3 regions of the Micromonospora sp. CNZ299 genome follow, and region 2 is predicted to be linked to each of the others. Evidence: riboswitches for the same ligand, from Rfam matches in the RefSeq annotation. Region 2 holds a riboswitch; each other region holds the start of a gene.
The links. Region 2 has a riboswitch for cyclic di-AMP ahead of CLT68_RS16330 (C39 family peptidase). Riboswitches for the same ligand answer to the same signal wherever they lie in the genome.
Positions count from the first base shown of each region.

Region 1: another riboswitch for cyclic di-AMP. It lies ahead of CLT68_RS20000 (LysM peptidoglycan-binding domain-containing protein); the one in region 2 lies ahead of CLT68_RS16330 (C39 family peptidase).
Region 3: another riboswitch for cyclic di-AMP. It lies ahead of CLT68_RS31285 (coiled-coil domain-containing protein); the one in region 2 lies ahead of CLT68_RS16330 (C39 family peptidase).

Region 1 is NZ_PEFG01000001.1:4,424,756-4,427,955, reverse strand. It holds gene dinB (DNA polymerase IV) at 1-534, shown strand, start outside; gene CLT68_RS20005 (hypothetical protein) at 658-1,029, shown strand; gene CLT68_RS20000 (LysM peptidoglycan-binding domain-containing protein) at 1,155-1,826, opposite strand; cyclic di-AMP (ydaO/yuaA leader) riboswitch at 1,827-1,999, opposite strand; gene CLT68_RS33400 (ThuA domain-containing protein) at 2,154-2,420, opposite strand; gene CLT68_RS19990 (nitroreductase family protein) at 2,629-3,174, shown strand.
Region 2 is NZ_PEFG01000001.1:3,481,249-3,484,448, forward strand. It holds gene CLT68_RS16325 (hypothetical protein) at 1-544, shown strand, start outside; cyclic di-AMP (ydaO/yuaA leader) riboswitch at 829-970, shown strand; gene CLT68_RS16330 (C39 family peptidase) at 1,204-2,058, shown strand; gene CLT68_RS16335 (alpha/beta fold hydrolase) at 2,192-2,944, shown strand; gene CLT68_RS16340 (polysaccharide pyruvyl transferase family protein) at 2,972-3,200, opposite strand, start outside.
Region 3 is NZ_PEFG01000001.1:6,926,407-6,929,606, forward strand. It holds gene CLT68_RS31275 (AAA family ATPase) at 1-555, shown strand, start outside; gene CLT68_RS31280 (cation diffusion facilitator family transporter) at 663-1,580, shown strand; cyclic di-AMP (ydaO/yuaA leader) riboswitch at 1,694-1,825, shown strand; gene CLT68_RS31285 (coiled-coil domain-containing protein) at 1,831-2,895, shown strand; gene CLT68_RS31290 (hypothetical protein) at 3,061-3,200, shown strand, end outside.

The DNA.
Region 1 (3,200 bases), 940 kb from region 2:
AGGCACCTGCACGCCCTGGCGCACAACCGCGATCCTCGCTCGGTGCAGGTCGGCCGGCGACGCGGCTCGATGGGCGCGCAGCATGCGCTGAGCCGCACCCCGCATGCCCCGGCGGAGCTGGATGCCATCCTCGCCGGCCTGGTCGACCGGGTCAGCCGCCGCATGCGGGCGGCGGGGCGGTCCGGTCGCACCGTGGTGTTGCGGCTGCGCTTCGGCGACTACACCCGGGCGACCCGCTCGCACACCATCGGCAAGGCGACCGCCGACACGACGCCGCTGCTCGCCGCCGCGCGCGCGTTGCTGCGAGCAGCGCTGACCGAGATCGATCGTCGTGGTGTCACCCTGATCGGTGTCTCAGTGGGCAACCTGGACGACAACCCCGTGCAACCGGAGCTGCCGTTTCACCGCGATCCTGGCGCGGAGTTGGACGCCGCGGTGGACGCGGTCCGCGACCGGTTCGGCTCAACGGCGCTGACCCGAGCGGTCCTGCTCGGCCGGGAGCCGGGCGTCGAGATGCCGCTGCTGCCGGATTGACCGATCTGCGTGCGGCGTCCCGGCGACCGCTGCGACCGGAGACACATCACAGCAGGTCGGCGGTTTAGCCGGCGGCTGACGGGTGACCCTTGTGGGGTACAGCCTGACAAGGGGGGACCCACAATGTCCGACGACGACACCAGCAACCGGCCGAGTCGCACTGCCGAACGGCCGCACGACGTAACCGACCCGCTGCTCTGGCAACTGGCGATCGACGTGCTGAGCGCCCACGAGCCGGACGACGAGGGTCAGTGCCGCAACCTTCAGTGCGCCGGGCAGTCCTGGCCGTGCGCGGCCCGCGCCGGCGCGGAGCAGTCGATGCGACTTGCCCGCAGCACACCCGCCCCGGTCGAGATGACCACCGACGGCGGCGACAACGAGGAGGGCGGCACGGGCTGGTCCGGGGAGGGCAGCGCACCGGCGCCCCGCTGGGGCTGGAACGCCGGCCCGGTCGCGTCGCACCGAGGGTCGAAGGCATCCGCCTCCGCGGCGTGACGGCTTCCCCCGGGGTACGGGCGCTCGGGCTGATCCGCACCACACGTACGAACGCTCGGCCGGTGACCCGGCCGAGCGTTCGTGTGTCATCCGTCAGAGGCTGAGCCGCTGACGCGGGAAGACCGTCAGAGGCTGAGCCGCTGACCCGGGAAGATCAGGCCCGGGTCGGCCCCGATCAGCTGCCGGTTGTGCTCGTAGAGCGACTGCCAACCGCCGGTCACCCGGTGGCTGTCGGCGATCTCCGACAGGGTGTCGCCCGGCTTGACCAGGTACGTCTGGCCGCCCGTGGTCGGCGCGGTGCGCTCGTGGTTGCGGGTCGCCGGCTGCTCCCGCCGCGAGGGCCGCTCCTGCTGCTCGGTGGGCTTCGCCGTGGACTTCGCGGTGGGCTTCTGCGTGGACTTCGTCGACGGCTTCGCGGTGGAGCCGCTCGACGAGCCGCCCTTCTTGCCGCAGGTCGGCCACGCGCCGATGCCCTGCCCGTCGAGCACCTTCTCGGCGATGGCGATCTGCTCGCCGCGGCTGGCCAGGTCGGCGCGGGCGGCGTACTTCTTGCCGCCGTAGCCGGCCCAGGTGCTCTGGGAGAACTGCAGGCCACCGTAGTAGCCGTTGCCGGTGTTGATCTTCCAGTTACCGCCGGACTCGCACTTGGCGATCGCGTCCCAGTTGACCGCGGCCTGCGCGGGGGCGGCCGGGCCGAAGAGGGCGACAGCACCGGTGACCGCACCGACGGCCAGGGTGCCGACGGCGAGACGGCGGGTGGTGACCCGTCGGTGACGGGGCGTGTAGACAGACGTCATGTGAACTTCCTCCACGCCGGCGAGGTGAGCTGTCGGGTTCGGGCCGAGGAGCCCGGCCGCACGATGGCGGCTTCACCCCGAGGTGACGTGCACCGAGGAACGTTTGGGTCCCCCGCTCCTGCCCGGGTGACTGGGTTCCACCGACCGGGGGCAGGATTTGGCGTTGCCGGCCGTGGTGTCCGCAGTGGCGAACCCGACCGACGTTAGGCACGGTCGGTGACGATCGCCCAACCCCTGTGAAGTTCTTCACCGGGGTACGCGGGGCGTCACCCCCAGCGGTTGCGGGCGGCCGGTCGGTGTGCAGTGACCACCGTGGACCGTTGCGGATCAGATGCGGTGACGGAGCCAGAGCACGATGCGCCGCAGCAACTCGACGTGCCCCGGCGACTCGTACGACAGCGCGTCGTGACCGAGTGCGTTGTAGACGATCCGGCTGCTCCCGGCCGTGCGCGCCCACACGAGCGGGTGGGTGTCGCCACCCTCGTCGTGGACGTAGAGAGTCTCGACGTCGACGCCGTCGAGCAACTCCAGGTCGGTGTAGCGCTCGTCGTGCACCTCGAAGTCCACGAGACCGGTAGTGATCGGGTGCTCGATGCGCTGGCGTTCACCACCAGGAGGCGGGCGCCGTCGAGCGCTGCCGCGAGTTGGTCGACGGTGGTCACGATCGCCACCGGGCCCGCGTCGCCGACGAGCTTGGCGATCGCCGCGCTGGTCTCGGACAACGGGTGCCAGGGATCGGCGTGCGGGCCCTCCCCGCTGAAGATCACTGTGTCGACCGGCATGACCGTGCTCCGCTCTTCATTTGGACGGTTTTCGAAATCACGAAATCAACAGGCAACGCTGGGACTTCATCTTCGTCGAGGATCCGCGGACCCGGGCCGCCGTCGCCCGACTGTGGCGACTCGGGCTGATGGCACCGCCACCCGCGTCGGGCGGCACCGGGCCGGCCTTCAGCAGGATGGACTTCGCCTCCGAGCAGTGGGGCCGGATCGCCGGCAGCCTGCAACACCTGGCGGATCACCTGCACGAGGTGCCGCTGCTGCTCATCCCCTGTCTGCGGGTCGAGTCCCGCGCCGAGCTGGCCAGCGTGCGCGGGCAGGCCGGGGCCTGGGGTTCGGTCATCCCGGCGTTCTGGAGCTTCATGCTGGCCGCTCGGGAACGCGGGCTCGGCACCGCGTGGACCACGAGCCATCTCAGCTACGAAAGGGAGATGGCAGACCTGCTCGGCATCCCCTACGACACCGTCGTGCAGGTGGCGCTCACGCCGGTGGCGTTCACCCTGGGCACCGACTTCAAGCCCGGTCCGCAGGCCGACGCGGACGGGTTCGCCCACTGGAACCGCTGGTAGCCGGCCGCCGCCGGCGGCGGGCCACC
Region 2 (3,200 bases):
GGCCGGCGCGGGGCAGAACGCCCGGCGGCGACGGGCTTCCTGGCTGACCGCTCAGGAGCAGATGGAGCGGGCCTGGGGCAGGTACGACGAGGCGGACGCGGCCGCGCGTCGCTTCGCGGGGGCCGGGGCGCTGCCCACCCCGCATACCCCCCGCACCCCCGCCGAGTACGCCTCCCGGGAGCGCTACCTGCATCGCGCGGCGGCGGCGGCGCACTGGCGGGGCGACCTGACCATGGCGCAGTTCGGCGACGTGTTCGGGCACCGGCACGGTTGGGATCCCCGGCGGCACCCGGTCGAGCAGGAGGTGCTGCTGAGCCGGGCGATCCGGGACGCGAGGCTGGCCGACTACCAGGCCGCCGCCACCCGGGAGCGGGCCGCCTGGCGGGACGCGGAACTGGCCGCCGAGTCGGCCCGCACTCTCGCCGAGGAGGCGTACGCGGCAGCGGCCCGGCTGCGGCCGAACCCGGTACCCGCCCGCCGGGCGGCTACCCGGGCGTTCCGCCCTGCCCTCGTGGCACGTTGGCGCCCGGCTCGCGCGGGTTGAGCCCGATCCGTTATGTGAGCCCGGTCATGTCAATGGCGAATCGGGCGTCGGGCACGATTGGCTCGATTTTTCCCGTGATTGTGGCCGCATATTCGGCGGCCTGTCCGGTTGTCGCCCGCAGGCGTCGCCGTAACCGGTTGTCCCATCGAGTCACATCATCGGCAATACGCGCAGAAATTGTCGCGCCGATTGGGGTTTACACAGGTGAACCCGGCTTGGCAGGGTGAGAGCCGGCCAGTACTGTCGTCCTGTCCGGTGCGGTAACCGTTCGCAAGAGGCGACGCCGCGCCGACCCGCTCAATCGTGATGAACGAACCGGGGACCCATCAGTAAGTCCGGGGTGAATCCGCGAGCCACGGCCCGCGGTAGGGCGATCTTCCCGCCCGAATCCGTCAGCTAACCCGGTAGGCGGTGTCGGAAGGAGTTCCATCCTCGTGCAGCACCTTTCCACCCCTCGGTTGTTCCCTCGCCTCCACGGCGTAGCGGTGCCCCCGCTCATTCGTCCAGTGACGGTGAGCTGACCCCCCCGGGTCATCGCCTAACCGCCCGGCCGCGCCGGGCGTTCCCCTGAGCGGTTCACCATCCGCGGACCATCGTCCGCGCGCTGGCGCCTGCCCGGATACCGGTCCCGCCCCGGTGTGCCGCTCTCCCCCCGATCCGTGGAGGACCCCGTGAAGCACACCCTGAAGCGTCAGCTCCGTCGCCTCGCCACCGAGCGTCCGTACCAGATCGTTGCCGCCTCCGCCGCGGCCCTCGCCATCGCCACCACCACCGGCGCCCTGCTCACCACCGCCGACGACGCGCCGGCCAGCCAGCACACCGCGACCACTGTCGCCGAGATGCGCAGCGACACCGCTGCCTCCCGCAGCGAGGCGCGCGACGCGTCCCCCTCGGCCAGCACCGCACCGACCACCGCCGCCCCCGCGCCGGCCACCAGTGCCGCGTCGCCCGCAGCCACGGCCAGCAGCAACCCGGATCTGACCCGTAAGCCGGAGCCGCCGAAGCCGCCCGCGACCAAGGTGCTCGACTACGACTACCAGGCGCAGAACACGTACTACAACTGCGGCCCGGCTGCCACCCGCAACGCGCTCAGCGCCGCCGGCATCGACCGCACCCAGAATGAGCTCGGCGCCGAGCTGGGCACCACCGAGATGGGCACCAACTCGGCCCTGGACACCACCCGGGTGCTCAACGCCGAGGTGAAGGGCTCCCCGTACCGGACCCGGATGTTCGCCGGCACGCCCAGCCCGGCCCAGATGGACCAGCTCCAGGCCGACGTGGTCAAGGCCATCACCGACGGCCGTGGCGTGGTCGCCAACGTCGTCGGCGACGCCACCGACACCAACGGCGGCTGGCACTCCTACGGTGGCGGTCACTACATCGCCGTCGTGGGTTACAAGGACAACGGCCGCACCGTGCGGATCGCCGACTCGGCGAACCCGGCCGACGCGTCGTACTGGATCACCACGATCAACCTGGCCAACTGGATCGCCAGCCGGGGCTACTCCGCCTGACCCAGGCACGTTGACCGCTTCGGGCGCCGTCCTCCACAAGGGGCCGGCGCCCGCGGCGTCTTCACCGGGCGGTCAGGCCTGCGCCGCATCGACGACCCTCGTACCTGGTCGCGAACCGTGGGAGACTGCGGCCGTGGTGGATGAATCAGGTGGCCGGGCAGGCCGTGGGCCGATCCTGTTGCTGCTGCACGGGATGGGGGCGACCGGGGACGTCTGGCTGCCCTCGGCCCCACTGCTGAAGCAGCACTGGCCCGGGCGGTGGCTGGCACCGGACCTTGCCGGTCACGGCTGGTCGGCCCCGCTGCCGTCGTACTCCTTTGATGGGTTCGCCGAGCGGATCGCCCACGGCCTGGTCGCCGACGACCGGATCGTCGTGCTCGGGCACTCGCTGGGCGGGGTGGTCGGCCTGGCGTTGGCCGCCCGCGCCGCCGGGATGCCGGTGGACGCGGTGGTCGGGCTGGGCATCAAGGCGGTCTGGTCACCCGACGAGCTGACCCGCGCGACCGAACTCGCCGCCCGCCCGGTGAGCTGGTTCGCCAGCCGCACCGAGGCGGCCCGCCGCTACCTGCGCGTCTCCGGGTTGGTCGGCCTGGTCGCGCCGGATCATCCGGTGGTGGACGCCGGGTTGCGTCAGGTCGACGGCCGGTGGCGCCTCGCCATGGACCCGACAGCCTTCGGCGTCGGCGAGCCAGACCTGGCCCCGTTGCTGGCGGCGACCGACGTGCCGGTGGTGCTGGCCCGCGGGGAACACGACTCGCTGGTCACCGACGAGCAGCTCAAGGCGTACGGCGTACCGGTCGTCACGCTGCCCGGTCTCGGCCACAACGCACACGTGGAGGACCCGGCTGCCGTGCTGGCGCTGCTCGACCCGTACCGACGCGGGTGAGCTGGATGAAGCGGACGCGGTGGCTGGTCACCTGGCTCCGAGCATCCGGCGGACCCGGCCGGCGACGGCCTGCTTGACCCGCTCGCGCAGTGACCGCGCGTGGAGGGTATTGACCTCTGTCTGGAGCGTCCGGGTTTCGTCCCGCAGCCACTGGATGCGCGTCAGCAACTCCTCGGGAGAGTAGGCGGAGACCGGCCGGACCGCAGCTGGGTAGACGGTCTGGCGGACCTGCTCGTCGAAGCGGGTGGCGCTGTCT
Region 3 (3,200 bases), 3.4 Mb from region 2:
CTGGCCTCCTGGACGGTGGTCGGCGACCCCGCCCAGACCGCGTGGACCGGGGACCCCGACGAGCTGGACCGGGCCCGGGACCAGGCGCTGGGTCGGCGCAAGCGGCACGATTTCACGCTCACCACCAACTACCGCAACTCCTCGGAGATCTTCGCGGTGGCGGCGGCGGAGATCCGCCGGCTCTATCCTGACCTGCCGCTGCCGACCGCGGTCCGCTCCACCGGGGTCGACCCGGTCGAGCTGGCGGTGCCCCCGAGCGGGTTGGAGACCGCGACAGTGGAGGCGGCCGCCGGCCTGCTGGCCGAGGTGGAGGGCACCGTCGGCGTGATCACGCCGGTCCCCCGCCGCGACGAGGTCGCCGGCTGGGTCGCCGCACTCGGCGCGCCGAGGCTCCAGGTGGTCACCAGCCTGGAGGCCAAGGGCATGGAGTACGACGGGGTCGTGCTGGTCGCCCCGAGCGAGATCCGGGCGGATCCGGGTGCCGGGGTGCGCACCCTGTACGTGGCGCTCTCCCGGGCCACGCAGCGCCTCACCACCATCGACCCGACCGGCTGATCCGTGCTGGCGAGCCGCCGGCGAGAGTTGCCACCCCTACACTTGCATACATAGCGATGTGAACATACATTTGACCGGGTCCCGGCTGGCGGCGGAGGGTGGTTCTCGTGGGCGCAGGTCATGACCACCACCACGGGTCCGTCGCCAATGCCGCACACCAGCACCGGGGCCGCCTCTGGGCGGCATTCGGGCTGCTCGCCACCCTGATGGTGGTCGAGGCGGTGGCCGCCCTGCACACCGGCTCGCTCGCCCTGCTCTCCGACGCCGGACACATGTTCACCGACGTGCTCGGCATCGGGATGGCGCTCGCTGCGATCACCGCGACCCGGCGGGCCACCGGTGACCCGCAGCGCACCTTCGGGCTCTACCGACTCGAGGTGCTCGCCGCGCTGGCCAACGCCGTCCTGCTCTCCGGCGTCGCGATCTACGTGGTGATCGAGGCGATCCGCCGCTTCGGCGACCCGCACGAGGTCATCGCCGGCCCGATGCTCGCGGTGGCCGTGCTCGGCCTGCTCGCCAACATCGCCGCCTTCGCCCTGCTCCGCGCCGGAGCCCGGGAGAGCATCAACCTTCAGGGTGCCTACCTGGAGGTGCTCGGCGACCTGCTCGGCTCGGTCGGCGTGATCGGCGCCGCACTGCTCATCACCGTCACCGACTGGTGGTGGGCCGACCCGCTGGTCGCCGTCGCCATCGGCGTGTTCATCCTTCCGCGCACCTGGCGGCTGGCACGGGCCGCCGTCCGCATCCTGGTGCAGGCCGCCCCGGAGCACCTCCAGGTGACCGCCGTGCACGACCGACTGGCCGCGGTCCCCGGTGTGGTCGAGGTGCACGACCTGCACGTCTGGACGCTCACCTCCGGCATGGACGTGGCCTCCGCACACCTGACCATGGCACCCGGGGCGGAGGTCGGCGCGGTGCTCACCGCCGCGCGTACGGCCCTGCACGACGACTTCCGGATCGAGCACGCGACGTTGCAGATCGAGCCGGGTGCCGCCTCCGGAGCGTGTGGCTCGATCGAGTGGTGACAGCAGCCTCTCGTGACGACGAACGCACCTTCGGTCACATTGGCTGCAGCCACCCCACTGGCACCGGTAGGCTCGGTCCCGGCCTCCACCAGGCGGCGCCCTCCCGGCGCCGGTGGTGGTCGCCGCCTAATCGCCCGCGAGGGCGAACCGGGGAACCACGTACCTGGGGTGCATCCGCGTCAGCGGTAGGGATCTTCCGTCCCGAACCCGTCAGCTAACCCGGTCGGCGGCTGACGGAAGGACATGCACAGTGGCACCAGCACGACCACCCGCCGCCCGACTGGCGGCCCTGATCGTCGCGATGTTCGCCCTCGGCGTCGCGCTCCCGGCCGGCACCGCCTCGGCCGCTCCCCCGACCGGCCTGCGGGCCGCCGCCCCCGACTCCGACGAGGAGGGCGGCACCCCCGCGCTGCGAGCCCAACTCGAGGCGGCCAGCAAGGGCTACCTGGACGCGAAGCGCGCCCTGGACGCCTCGGTGCAGCGGCAGCAGCAGCTCACCACCCAACTGAAGACCATCGAGGTCGAGCTCAACCAACGCAGCGGCAAGGTCGGCGAGATCGCCGGCGTCGCGTACCGCACCGGTCGGCTCAGCGCGATGTCGGCGCTGCTCAACAGCGACAGCCCGGAAGGCTTCATGGACCGGGCAGCCGCACTGGACGCGGTGGCCGCCAACGAGGACCGGGTGCTGCGCGACCTGCTCAGCAGCAAGGACGAGGCCAACCGCACCCAGGTCGCCCTGAACGGTGAGATCAACGAGCAGCGCAAGCAGGTCGCGGTGATGGCCAAGCGCAAGGAGCAGGCCGAACGGGCCCTGACCGTGGCCACCACCCCCAAGCCGCAGCCCGCCGCCGACACCGACTCCAACCGGGGCACCTCCGCCGCCAACGCGAAGGCCGCGCCGCGCAACTCCGACGGCTCCTGGCCGTCGGAGACGTGCAGCGTCAACGACCCCACACCGGCCAGCGGCTGCATCACCCCGCGCACACTGCACGCCCTCAACCAGGCCAAGGCCGCCGGCTTCACCCGGTACGTCTCCTGTCACCGCCCCAGCGGCTCCGGTGAGCACCCGAAGGGCCGGGCCTGCGACTTCGCCGCCCAGAAGGGTGGCTTCGGCGGCGACGCCACCGGCGGCGACAAGACGTACGGCAACAACCTGGCCGCGTACTTCATCCGCAACGCCGACCGGCTCGCCGTGCTGTACGTGATCTGGTACAGGCAGATCTGGCTGCCCAGCAGCGGATGGAAGTCCTACAGCGGGGCGGGTGGCGACCCGTCCAGCGACCACACCAACCACGTGCACCTGTCGGTCTACTGATCCGGCCGTTCCCCAAAGTGTGTGATGCCTGTGAGTCATCTTGATGACTCACAGGCATCACGTTCGTCCGGGCAGAGCTGTCCGACCGGGCTACGTCGCCGGGCGTACCCCTGATGTCGTCGCTCGTCGGACGACCCGGCGGCGGTCGGCGGGCAGCATCGCGGTATGCCTCGGATCCCACCCAGCGCCCGCAAGGGGCTGCTCACCCTGCACCTGGTCACCTCGCTGGGCTGGCTCGGCGCCGACCTGGTGCTGCTCACTCTCGGCATCGCCGTGCAGCGTGGTGCCGACCCTGCGGTGCTCTA